One region of the Arthrobacter sp. SRS-W-1-2016 genome, then DNA from elsewhere that is predicted to be linked to it. Evidence: riboswitches for the same ligand, from Rfam matches in the RefSeq annotation. Region 1 holds a riboswitch; each other region holds the start of a gene.
What was found. Region 1 has a riboswitch for S-adenosylmethionine ahead of BMF89_RS18045 (aminotransferase class V-fold PLP-dependent enzyme). Riboswitches for the same ligand answer to the same signal wherever they lie in the genome.

Region 1 (4,204 bases):
CATTCCGGCGTCGGGAAATCCACCATGGTGAATGCCCTGACCGGTGCCGAGCGCGCCACCGGCGGGGTCAACGCGGTGACGGGGCGCGGACGGCACACCTCGTCGTCTGCCCTTGCCCTGAAGCTCAGCGACGCCCCCGGCGGAAGCTGGATCATCGATACGCCCGGCATCCGTTCCTTCGGCCTCGCCCACGTGAACCCGGACCGCATCCTGCATGCCTTCCCGGATCTCGAACCCGGGACCGAAATGTGCGAGCGGGGCTGCAAGCACGATGCCAACGCTGTTCGATGCGGCCTGGATTCGTGGGTAGCCGATGGCCACGCCGGAGAGTCGGGCCCGGCCCGCTTGGCATCGTTGCGCCGGCTCCTCGGCGCGGACCCACGCATGGAAGCACAGGAAACCAAGGAACTGGGTACGGTCAACTAACTGCGCCGCTGCCGTCCTACCTCCCCGGCTCACCGGCGAAGAGACGGTAGTTTGGAAGCATGACCCAACCCGATTCGAGCTACAACGACGACCTGCGGCTGGCACACGTCCTGGCCGACTCCGTCGATTCCCTGACAATGGAACGGTTCAAGGCCCTGGACCTGCAGGTGGAGACCAAACCCGATCTGAGCCCCGTCACCGATGCCGACAAAGCCGCCGAGGAAGCAATCCGCGGGCAGCTCTCCCGTTCCCGCCCCCGTGACGCCGTCCTCGGGGAGGAATTCGGCAGCACGGGCCACGGCTCGAGGCGTTGGATCATCGATCCCATCGACGGGACCAAGAACTTCGTGCGTGGCGTACCCGTCTGGGCAACGCTGATCGCCCTCGTGGACGAGGGCGAGGTAGTGGTGGGGCTCGTGAGCGCTCCGGCGCTCGGCAAGCGGTGGTGGGCGGCCAAGGGCTCGGGCGCCTACATGGGCCGGTCGCTGGCCGCGGCCACCCGGTTGAAAGTTTCCAACGTGTCCCGGCTCGAAGACGCCTCGCTCTCCTACTCCGAGCTTTCCGAGTGGAAGCAGCACGGGAAGCTGGACAACTTCCTGGGCCTCGAGAACGATGTCTGGCGCAGCCGTGCGTACGGGGACTTCTGGTCCTACTGCCTCGTGGCCGAGGGCGCCGTGGACATCGCCGCCGAACCGGAACTCCAGGTCTACGACATGGCCGCCTTGGTGCCGATCGTGACCGAGGCCGGCGGACGCTTCACGTCCCTGGATGGCGCGGACGGCCCCTTCGGCGGAAACGCCGTCGCCACTAACTCGATCCTGCACTCCGAGGTCCTCAAGAGGCTCAACCCCGAACTCGACGACCTCCTCTAATCCGCCCATTCACTGAACAAACGACGGCGGACGCCCCCTTTCCGGGGCGTCCGCTGCTTTTTCTTCGGCGGAAGGCACATTTTTCGGGCGGTGTAACAATCCGCTTAACAATCGCGGTCACATTGGAACCGGCCTTGCCGGTGTCCTACTCTCTTTACAGGTCACGAGTGCCAGCGCGAAACCCCGGTTTGCTGGCCGGCAACCCTCCATCGCGGCGGGGTGCCCCGGGTGACGACCGGGCCGGTCCGGAACGGATGCGGCAAGCGCGGACCCCCTGCACGCAGGGGTCCCTCTTGAGTGAGGTCCCATGAGCACAGCCACAATTTCTTCCACGGCTCTTTCGCAGCACCATGATTCTGCGCAGCGGCACGGTGATTCCCGGACTCCGGCATCGCGCCCTTTGGCTGCCGTCACCGGAGCGGAGCTGCAGGCACCCTTGATCCAGGGCGGCCAGATCCGCTACGCAAACCTCGACTACGGCGCTTCCGCACCTGCACTGACCGTGGTCTCCGCATACCTCAACGAAATCCTGCCGTACTATGCGAGCGTCCACCGCGGCGCCGGCTATGCCTCGCAAATCAGCACCTCGGTTTACGAGAACGCCCGCAACATCGTTCGTGACTTCGTTGGCGGCAGGCCGGACGATTCCGTCATTTTCACGCGCAACACCACCGATTCCCTCAATCTGCTGGCGGGTTGCTTGCCGGTTGAGAACGGAAGGCATACCGGCGAAGTCCTGTACCTGGACATCGAGCACCACGCCAATCTGCTCCCATGGCAAGGTGTCCCCCATCGCAGCATCGTTGCCGCCGGAACATTGTCCGAGACTGTTGCCGCTGTCCGCACGGCACTCTCCCAGGGTGGCGTCAGCCTCCTGGCAGTCACCGGCGCGTCGAACGTGACCGGCGAGATCCTGCCCATCAACGACCTCGCAGCCTTGGCCCACGAATTCGGGGCGCGGATCGTGGTGGACGCGGCGCAACTCGCCCCTCATCGCCGGATCGATATCGCCGCCGCGGAGGTGGACTACCTGGTCTTCTCGGGGCACAAGCTCTATGCACCGTTCGGTGCCGGCGTCCTGGTGGGCCGCCCCGACTGGCTCGACGCCGGCACACCGCACCTGGCAGGAGGCGGCGCCGTCCGCGAGGCACGCCTTGATTCCGTCAGCTGGGCCACGGGGCCGGCAAGGCACGAAGGGGGCTCTCCGAACGTGCTCGGCGCGGCCACCCTGGCCCGGGCCACACAGGTCATTGCCAGCCTCGACCACGAAGAATGGCACGCCCACGAGGCCGCCATCCGCTCGCACCTGGTCGAGGGCCTCAAGCAAATCGACGGCGTGACCGTGCACCAGATCTTCAGCGACACGGATCCCCAGGACACGATCGGCGTCGTGAACTTCTCGCTCCAGGGCTACGACGCCGGACTCGTCGCGGCCTATCTCGCGGCCGAGCACGGCATCGGCCTGCGGGACGGACGCTTTTGCGCCCACCCCCTGCTCAAGCGCCTTGGCCTTCCCTCCGGATCGCTGCGAGCCAGCTTCGGCGTGGGGTCGCGTTTGGAAGACGCCACCCGGCTCATCGCGGGCATCCAGGCCCTCAAAAGCAACGGCCTCGGCTGGGACTACGTGGTGGATGCCGGCCGTTGGGTGCCCGCGAACGATCACCGCAGCTACCCGGAGTGGGCTCCCAATACTCCCGGGACCGCAGGCGCCGCACCCTGCAGCACCGACTGATTGCGATAGATTCGTAGGGTATTTTTCCTGTCCTACGAAGGAGTCCCCGCGTGGCCCCGCGACCCAAAGGCACCTCAGCCGGCCCCAAGCTTTATGAGGAACGCCGACTCGAACTCGGTCGGAGTTTCCAGGACGGCGGAGAACACTATGAGCGGGTCCGGCCGGGCTACCCGGCGGATTCAGCTGACTGGCTGCTGCCGGAGGGGGCTCGGGACGCGGCAGACATCGGCGCCGGCACCGGAAAGTTCACCTCGCTGCTCGTCGAGCGGGGGCTGGCGGTGTCGGCAGTGGACCCCTCCACGGACATGCTCACCCAACTGCGCAAAGCGTATCCACAGGTGATCGCCCTGGAGGGCACGGCAGAGGCAACCGGGCTGGCGGACTCAGCATTCGACGTCGTCAGCGTTGCCCAAGCCTGGCACTGGTGCGATCCGCTCGCCGCGAGCACTGAGATCGCCCGGATCCTTCGACCCCACGGCGTCATCGGCTTGATCTGGAACCAATTGGACACTTCCGTGCCCTGGGTCCATCGCCTGTCCCGCATCATGCATGCCGGCGATGTCCACAAACCGGGCTTCCGGCCAGTGGTGGGCCCCGAGTTCACCGGCCTCGAAACCCACGTCACGCGCTGGGAGGATCCCTTGGCTCCGGCAGACATCCTCGAACTCGTGAAGTCGCGCAGCTATTATCTCAGGGCGAACGATGCCACCCGTGCGAAGGTCATGGGCAATCTCCGGTGGTATCTCTTCGAACATCTGGACCATGCCGAGGACGAGGTCATCCCCCTGCCCTATCTCACGCAGAGCTGGCGGGCGCGCAAAGCCTGATTCCGCCGGTTCACGATAGGCTTGGAACCGTGAAGACCAGTGCGCCCTCCTCCTCCATCGAGGACTACGTCAAGGTCATCTACTCCTTTACGGAGTGGCAGGACAAACCCATCACGTCCTCACAGCTCGCGCAGCGGCTCGGCGTCGCCAATTCCTCCGTCTCGGAGATGGTCCGCAAGCTCAAGGACCAAGGCCTGGTGGACCACCAGCCGTACAGCGCCATCACTTTGACCCCCCAAGGAATGCATCTTGCCCTGGGCATGGTCCGCCGGCACCGCCTGATCGAAACCTACCTGGTGAGGGAGTTGGGCTACAGCTGGGATGAAGTCCATGACGAGGCCGAGATG
Region 2 (4,204 bases), on a different contig from region 1:
GCCCGACGCCGCCGGGCTGGCCGCCGTCGTCGAGCACGCTGTTCAGATCACGATGCGCTCAGAGCGGGACGAGAGCGACACCAAGCCGCAACCCGTCCTCACCTGGGTGCGCCAAGACTGGCGCGAAGCGCCGGGCTAACCCGCTGCCAGGCTAGACCTGCTTGAGGGCCCGCTCGAGGTCCCCGATGAGGTCGTCCACATCCTCCAACCCCACCGAAAGCCGCACGACGCCGTCGCTCAGGCCAATGGCTGCGCGGCCTTCCGGACCCATGGCGCGATGCGTGGTGGTGGCGGGGTGCGTGATGAGGGACTTGGAGTCGCCCAGGTTGTTCGAGATGTCGATGACGGCGAGCCCGTCCAGCAGCGCGAAGGCGGCCTCCTTCGCTGATCGCCCCGCGGAGGGGAGCAGCTCGAAAGTGAGCACGGTTCCGCCGGCCTTCATTTGCTTCGCGGCGAGCTCGTGCTGCGGGTGGGACTTCAGAAGCGGGTACTTGACCCAGCTGATGGCCGGTTGTGCCTCAAGCCATTCGGCGATCCGCAACGCAGATGCCGAGGAGTGGTTGACGCGCAGGGCCATCGTCTCCAGGCCTTTGGTCAGGACCCAGGCGTTGAACGCGGAAAGGGACGGCCCGGTGTGCCGCATGAGTTGCTTGACCGGCCCGTCGATGAACTCCTTGGTGCCCAGGATCGCGCCGCCCAGGACCCGTCCTTGGCCGTCGATGTGCTTGGTGCCGGAATAGACAATCACGTCTGCGCCGAGATCGCCGCAGCGCTGCAGCAAAGGGGTGGCGAAGACGTTGTCGACGACGACCGTGGCGCCCGCCGCATGGGCAAGCTCGCTCACCGCGGCAATGTCCACGATTTCCTGCATGGGGTTCGACGGCGACTCGAAGAACACCGCCGTTGTCGGCTCGGACAACGCAGCACGCCATTGGTCGAGGTCAGGCCCGTCGACGAAGACGGTCTCGACCCCCCAGCGCGGCAGGATCTCGTTGAGGATCACGAAGCAGGAACCGAAGAGCGAGCGGGCGGCAACCACGCGGTCACCGGCCGCCAGCAACGCACCGAGGGCGGTGAAGACAGCGGACATGCCCGACGCCGTCGCGAAGCACGCTTCGGTGCCCTCAAGCAGGCGGAGTCGCTCCTGGAAGGTGGCGACCGAAGGGTTGCCGTAACGGGAGTAGACGAAGCGTTCGTCCTCGCCCGTGAAGGCGCGCTCGGCAGCCGCGGCGGACTCGTAGACGAAACCGGAGTTCAGGAAGACGGCTTCGGACGTTTCCTGGAAGTTGGTACGGTCAAGACCGCCGCGGACTGCCTGGGTATCAGGGCTCCAGCTGGCGGCGTCAGGATTGAAAGTCACTTAGATATTCCCCAGGTTCGTCGGAAGTCCACGGTTTTTCCAGCCATTCACGGTTCGCTCGCCGTAGCGGTCAGGTTCGCCCTCAAAGCCCTCGAGGACGTTGTAGGCGGTGTATCCGGCCTGGGTTGCGGCGATCGCGGCCGCGATGGAGCGCTGGCCGGAGCGGCAGAGGAAGACCAGTTCCGTACCGTCCGCCTCGGGAGCCTGTTGCGTCAGCTGTTCGATGAAACGGGTGTTGGGGATGCCGCCGGCGAGGTTCCACTGGATGAACAAGGGATCGTTTTCGGTGGCTTTGGTGTCCGGGATCCCGATGTGTGCCCACTCGCCTTCGGTGCGGACGTCCACCAAGATGGCGCCCTGCTCGAGCTTGGCCCAGGCGTCGTGCGGGCTGAGGTCGCCTGCGTAGCTCATGCGTGGCCCTCGCCGTCGAACTCTTCATCAAGCTGATCCACCGCATTGGCGACGGCGGCATCCGCGCTCGCGATCGCCGCGGGCAGGACGATGGCTTGTGCCACAATCACGTCCTTGCCGTTGAAAGTCGCGGCCGGGCTGCCGTGCAACACGTATCCCTCCGCAAGGGCGGTGGAGATCCGCTCGCAGAATTCCTTGGTGTCAGGGCCCGTGATGAGACGGTAGGAGAGTTTTTCCTCGGTTGGTTCAGGCATTGGTGCTCCTCAGTCACGCTTGCAGTTCGAAAGTGTCGATACGCCGAGTAGTCACCTGAGGCACCCCGCCGGAGAGAGGGTTGCCGACCAGCAAGTCAGGGCTTCGCGCTGGTGCTCATTACTCAAGAAGAAAATAACACCCACGACGGCGGCCCGCATCACCGGCCGTCGTCATGTTCCGTAACCGGGAGGCGGCCGGTGGGGAGCCGGTGGGTGGGGCCACGCTGGTGCGGACCCTAGGCCTCGGTTTCATTCGGTAACGGTTCCAGGCTTGCCTGGACCCGGGGTGAAACGGCATCAAAGCGCGATGCTACTCCTGTGGGGGAGTGATGAAACGTGGAACCTTGATGCTTCCGGATTTCCAGCAACTCGTGCACGGATATCCCGGTGGCCGTGGCGAGTGCGTGCAGCGAGAGGCTGTTGTGATGAGCCAGGGCAAAAACCACGCCAGACAGCGCTTCGAAACCTTCTGTCTCGTAGATTTCCTTTATCAAGTTGGACATGCCGTTCGCATCATCGATTGATCCCGCTGACGCACCGGTTGCCATGGCCGTCAGCGACCATGCAGCAGAGTCGGGGCTGATGTAGATGCTCATGTCGATACCCTACGGACTCAGGCCCACTTGGGGAATGGGCGATACGTTTGTCTTTATGGCAGCACTCACCGACCTTGACCGCCAGCTCCTCTCCGCCCTCAGGGAGGACGGCAGGGCATCTGTCGCGAGCCTCGCGCGCCAACTGGGCGTCGCCAGGGCCACTGTGAACAGCCGGCTCGAGCGCCTGGTTTCCTCCGGAACCATCGTTGGTTTCACCGCGAGGGTGCGTGACGAAGTCGATCCACTTGCGATCCGGGCTATTGCGCTCATTGCCGTGGAAGGAAGGTCGGCCGACAGGGTCATTCGCCAGCTGAGGGGGCTCCCCGAGATTTGGGCACTGCACACCACGAATGGCGGCTGGGACCTCGTGGCTGAGCTGCGCACGGAGAGCCTCAGCGACTTTGACCAAGTGCTGGGCAGGATCCGCGGGATCGAGGGGATCGTCAATAGCGAGACAAGCCTGCTGCTCAGCTCGGTCCTGCGGTAGCCGCTTGCTTGGCGGCGACAAACCTCATGAGCATTATGTTCGAAACGACTCGTCATTTTGTGCATGTTTTCAATGAAAAGTACATACTTTGGCAATTGCGGATGCATATCGCCGCTCCGTAGCCTCGTAGCAACAATGCTTATGAGGGAAAGGAGCGCACATGACGCGCTTTGTCGATGTCCGCAATATGGTCCGCTGGACGGCCGGGCGAGGCCCGGAAACCATCATTTCGGAGATGATTCAGTACTTGGAAGACGACTTCCGGCGATGGGAATCTTTTGACAAGACCCCGCGGGTGGCGAGTCACACCCCGTTTGGCGTCATCGAGCTGATGCCCACCAGTGACCAGGAAACATACGGCTTCAAGTACGTCAATGGACACCCCTCGAATCCAGCGCGCGGCTTCCAGACTGTGACAGCCTTCGGTGTCCTGTCCGATGTCCATAACGGCTACCCGACGTTCCTCGCGGAGATGACAGTGCTGACAGCGCTGCGGACGGCGGCCACGTCCGGCATGGTCGCTAAGAAACTTGCGCGCCCCGATGCACGGGTCATGGCGATGATCGGAACCGGAACCCAGTCGGAGTTCCAAGCGCTGGCCTTCCGGGCAGCCTTGGGCATCAACACTGTCAGGATCTGGGACACTGATCCGGCTGCGATGGAGAAGTTCGCCAGGAACATGGCTCCCCTCGGCTTCGACATCACCATCGCGGGCTCGGCGGCCCACGCAGTGGAAGACGCCGACGTCATCACCACGTGCACCGCGGACAAGGCCAACGCCACCATCCTGACTGCAGACCAGGTTTCTCCGGGCGTTCACATCAACGCGATCGGCGGCGATTGCCCAGGAAAGACCGAACTCGACGCTGCCATCCTGGACCTCGGCGACGTCTTTGTGGAATACGATCCCCAGACGCGGATTGAAGGCGAGATCCAGCAAATGTCCGCCGATTTTCCCGTCACCGAGTTCTGGCAAGTCCTTGGCGGTCATGCGCCGGGCCGGACCTCCAGGCACCAGATCACGGTATTCGATTCCGTGGGCTTCGCGATCGAGGACTTTTCCGCCTTGCGGTATCTCCGCGACGCCGTCGAGGGT
Region 3 (4,204 bases), on a different contig from region 1:
GAACGTTACTGACATGATTCCCGGCGTCCCGTGCGGAGCCATCCATTGGACTGCGACGTCCTCGAGGGGCTTCTCCACAGGTTCACCAAGCCACTCGGTGACGCGCTCCGCGGAGCCGGCAATGGTGAGGCTGGACATCTTGACATCGCTTGGGTACACGAGGGACGGGTGAAGTGCGGGGTCACCCTCCCAGCGGAGCAGGTAGGGAACCTGGGGATCGGCGATGAGTCCCAGGATGCCGATCTGCGACCAGACGAGTTCCCGGCCATCCGGGAACTTGCGGTTGCCCGGGACGGCGGCGCGTCCGAGCCGCTGCTCGAACGGGCTCAGGTCGTCCACAGCGACGCACCAGCCCATCCACCCACCTCCTGCGGCGGAGCGTGCACGGACAGCTTGTCCAAAAGGTGCCTTGTCGGAGGCCGGGTGGTCCAGGACCTCGACAACTTCCAGGTATTTGTGGTCAGCAAGGGGAATGATCATGTTCCGGGTACCAAAGCGCGGATGCACTCCGCCCCGGACTGCGTCCACTCCCAATGCTGCGGAAATCCGCTCGGTGGTGGCCAACAGGCCATCTCGTTCACAAGCGTAAGAGACGTGATCCATGCGCATGGCTTCATCTTGGCACTTTGTGATGGAGCTCTCAGCTAAGTCAAGCCTAACCAAGGTGGGATGTATCGAAAAGGCCGCTCAGGGTCACTTCAGGACGCACCGGGACAGAAAACTTCCGCGTTCGTCACAAAGCTTCCGGAGCCTGCAATGCCGTCCCTAGACTGGCGGCAACCGATCGCCGGCATGCTGAACCCTTCAGCCCGGCAGGCTGACGCACGGCAAGAGCCCAGACAACCAGGAGTCCGCATGTCCCAAGGATGGTCATTCGAAACGCGCCAAATCCACGCCGGCCAGGAGCCGGACGCCGCCACCGGCGCCCGTGCCCTCCCCATCTACCAGACCACCTCGTTCGTCTTTCCCAGCGCGGAAAGCGCGGCCAACCGCTTTGCACTGGCCGAACTGGCGCCCATCTACACCCGGATCGGCAACCCCACGCAGGATGCGGTGGAGCAGCGCATAGCGAGCCTGGAGGGTGGCTTGGCGGCCCTCCTGCTGAGCTCCGGCCAGGCCGCGGAAACCTTCGCCATCCTCAACGTGGCCGAGGCCGGTGACCACGTGGTCGCCAGCCCGAGCCTCTACGGCGGCACCTACAACCTGCTGGCCCACACGCTGAAGAAATTCGGCATCTCTGTGACCTTCGTCGAGGACCCGGACAACCTGGACCACTGGCGGGACGCGGTGCAGCCAAACACCAAGCTGTTCTTCGCCGAAGTCGTCTCCAACCCCCGCCAGGACGTCTTGGACATCGAAGGGGTCTCCCGCACCGCGCACGAGGCGGGAGTCCCGCTCGTCGTGGACAACACCCTCGCCACGCCCTACCTGATCCGGCCCATCGAGTGGGGCGCGGACATCGTGGTGCATTCGGCCACCAAGTACCTGGGAGGGCACGGCTCCGCCATTGCCGGTGTCATCGTGGACTCCGGCAACTTCGATTTCGGCAAGGACCCTGAGCGGTTCCCCGGCTTCAACACCCCGGACCCCAGCTACAACGGCCTGGTCTATGCCCGCGACCTCGGCAAGGACGGGGCCCTCGGCGCGAACCTCTCCTACATCCTCAAAGCCCGGGTCCAGCTCCTGCGCGACCTCGGATCGGCAGTTTCCCCGTTCAACGCTTTCCTGATCTCCCAGGGAATCGAAACCCTCAGCCTGCGGGTGGAACGCCACGTGGACAACGCCACCAAGGTGGCGCAATGGCTCGAAGGGCGCGACGACGTCGAATCGGTCGCGTACGCGGGGCTGCCTTCCAGCCCGTGGTTCGAACGGGGCCGGAAGTACGGCCCCAGGGGCACCGGCGCCGTGGTGTCCTTCACCATCAACGGCGGGGTCGAGGCCGGCAAGCGCTTCGTGGACGCCCTGGAACTGCATTCGCACGTGGCCAACATCGGCGACGTCCGCTCCTTGGTCATCCACCCGGCGTCGACGACGCACAGCCAGCTGACGCCGGAACAGCAGGCCGTTGCGGGAGTGACCCCTGGCCTGGTGCGGCTGTCCGTCGGAATCGAGCACATCGACGACATCCTCGCGGACCTCGAGTCGGGATTCCGGGCAGCCAAGAGCGCCTAGCACGGGCCCGGAGGGGCGTACGAGGCTGGCCGGCGACGCAAGATGAATCTTCGCCGGCCAGCCTTCGCAACCACCCCTTCATGAACAAAACGCGGCCAAGTGTCACAAAGATGTCATAATCTTCGTCAGAAGGGGTCCGGTTTTCCTAGACTCTTCCTATAGGTCATGAGTGCCAGTGACAGCCCCGGCTTGCTGGCCGGCAACCCTCCATTCGCGGTGGGGTGCCCCGGGTGAAGACCTGGCCCTTCGCTGTGTTGGCGGCGGGCAAGCGCGATGTGAGGTGTCAACGAATGACAATTGCTGCAACAGCCATACCCCTTTCCGGTACCCAGGACGGAACCCTCAAGTATGTTTCCGTGGGCGGACTCGAGCTGGAGGCCGGAGGTTACCTCCCGGACGTCGTCCTTGCGTACGAGACGTGGGGGCGGCTCAACGCAGACGCTACCAACGCTGTCCTCGTGGAACATGCATTGACCGGCAGCACCCATGTGGCCCGTGGCGAGAGCGACGAAGACGGCTGGTGGGAGCAGCTTGTGGGTCCCGGCGCCACGATCGACACGGACCGCTACTTCGTGGTCTCCGTCAACATTGTGGGGGGCTGCTACGGCAGCACGGGGCCGTCGTCGAGCGCTCCTGACGGCAAGCCGTGGGGCTCCCGCTTCCCGCTCGTGACCCTGCGGGACAGCACGGTGGCCGAGGCCAGGCTGGCCGACGCCTTGGGGATCCACAGCTGGCACACCGTCGTGGGCGGGTCCATGGGCGGTGCCCGTGCACTGGAATGGGCCGTCGGCTATCCGGACCGCGTCAAGCGATGCGCCGTGATCTCCATCGGGGCGTACAGCACTGCCGAGCAGATCGCGTTCGCACAGGCCCAGACGCTCGCCATCCGGCAGGACGCCGACTTCAACGGCGGAGACTACTACGGCCAGACCGCCCCCGAAGCGGGTCTGGCCCTTGCCCGGCGGATTGCCCACATCACCTATCGCTCGGCGGACGAGCTGGACTTCCGCTTCGGCCGGAACGCCCAGGGCGGCGAGGCACCCCTCCAGGCTGCCGCGTTGGGGGACCGGGGCCGCTACCAGGTAGAGAGCTACCTGGACCACCAGGGGAGCAAGCTGGTCCAGCGCTTCGACGCCAATAGCTACATCGCCATTACCGAAGCGCTCATGAGCCACGACATCACGCGCGGCCGGGGCTCGTTGGAGGATGCGTTGTCCGTGGCCACGGCGACGTTCTTCGTGGCCTCGGTGGACTCGGACCGGCTCTATTTCCCGGAGCAATCCCGCGAGCTTGCCAAGGCCTTGCCCGGAGAGGTCCCGGTTCACGTCATCGAGGCGCCGATCGGGCACGACGGTTTCCTCACCGAGATCGGCCAGCTCGGCCCCCAACTGCGCGAGGCATTCTTCGGCTAGCGCGCCTTTTCGGCTGAATCAGCCGTTCATGATCTCCTGGCGGAGCTTCATGTAGTCCTCCATGGCGATTTTCCCGTCGCTGTACTCCTGGTCCAGCTCGGCCAGTTTCCGTGCCCGGTAGCCTTGGGGCGCGCTGTTCGGCTGGGGAGCGCCGCTCGCTTGCGGAGTAGCCGACGACGGCGGAACGGCCTGCCGCGCGGGCGTCGCCATCGGGGGTTGCGGCTCAGCCGGGATGACCACCGGGGGCTGCTCCGGGTATCCGACGGGGTTGTGCTGCGGAGGATAGGGCTGCCCGGGGTAATTCTGCGGCGGGAAGTCCTGGAACCTGCGCTGGCGCGATCGGTTGTACATGCGGATCCCCATGGGAATCAGCCAAGAGCAGACGATGATCCAGAAGATCAAATTGTTCACGGCGGAAGCCTCCCTGTCTTTCACCAGCTTAGCCCTGCTCCCTGTGACTAACCTCGCGGTTCGTTCAGCTCCCGGGCAGGAAGGTGTCGGCAGGGCCGAAGACGGGTCCCGGCGTCGGGCGTTTCGGCAGGATCCCGTCACCGGAGGAGCGGTGCCTGATCCGGCGGACGACCCACGGGACAAAGTATTCGCGGGCCCAGACCAGGTCG

Region 2: it holds a riboswitch for S-adenosylmethionine, as region 1 does, so the genes downstream of both, BMF89_RS12250 (DUF1737 domain-containing protein) here and BMF89_RS18045 (aminotransferase class V-fold PLP-dependent enzyme) in region 1, are expected to answer to the same signal.
Region 3: it holds a riboswitch for S-adenosylmethionine, as region 1 does, so the genes downstream of both, BMF89_RS04100 (homoserine O-acetyltransferase) here and BMF89_RS18045 (aminotransferase class V-fold PLP-dependent enzyme) in region 1, are expected to answer to the same signal.

Annotation. Positions count from the first base shown of each region.
Region 1 is NZ_MTPV01000067.1:179,790-183,993, reverse strand. It holds gene rsgA (ribosome small subunit-dependent GTPase A) at 1-426, shown strand, start outside; gene hisN (histidinol-phosphatase) at 486-1,298, shown strand; SAM riboswitch class IV at 1,458-1,570, shown strand; gene BMF89_RS18045 (aminotransferase class V-fold PLP-dependent enzyme) at 1,606-3,030, shown strand; gene BMF89_RS18040 (class I SAM-dependent methyltransferase) at 3,081-3,857, shown strand; gene BMF89_RS18035 (metal-dependent transcriptional regulator) at 3,887-4,204, shown strand, end outside.
Region 2 is NZ_MTPV01000049.1:61,093-65,296, forward strand. It holds gene BMF89_RS12235 (glutamate--cysteine ligase) at 1-139, shown strand, start outside; gene BMF89_RS12240 (O-succinylhomoserine sulfhydrylase) at 152-1,360, opposite strand; gene BMF89_RS12245 (rhodanese-like domain-containing protein) at 1,361-1,771, opposite strand; gene BMF89_RS12250 (DUF1737 domain-containing protein) at 1,768-2,025, opposite strand; SAM riboswitch class IV at 2,036-2,148, opposite strand; gene BMF89_RS12255 (hypothetical protein) at 2,262-2,621, opposite strand; gene BMF89_RS12260 (Lrp/AsnC family transcriptional regulator) at 2,677-3,108, shown strand; gene BMF89_RS12265 (ornithine cyclodeaminase) at 3,269-4,204, shown strand, end outside.
Region 3 is NZ_MTPV01000015.1:49,966-54,169, reverse strand. It holds gene BMF89_RS04110 (VOC family protein) at 1-609, opposite strand, end outside; gene BMF89_RS04105 (bifunctional o-acetylhomoserine/o-acetylserine sulfhydrylase) at 856-2,172, shown strand; SAM riboswitch class IV at 2,334-2,449, shown strand; gene BMF89_RS04100 (homoserine O-acetyltransferase) at 2,463-3,584, shown strand; gene BMF89_RS04095 (hypothetical protein) at 3,603-3,995, opposite strand; gene BMF89_RS04090 (SGNH/GDSL hydrolase family protein) at 4,060-4,204, opposite strand, start outside.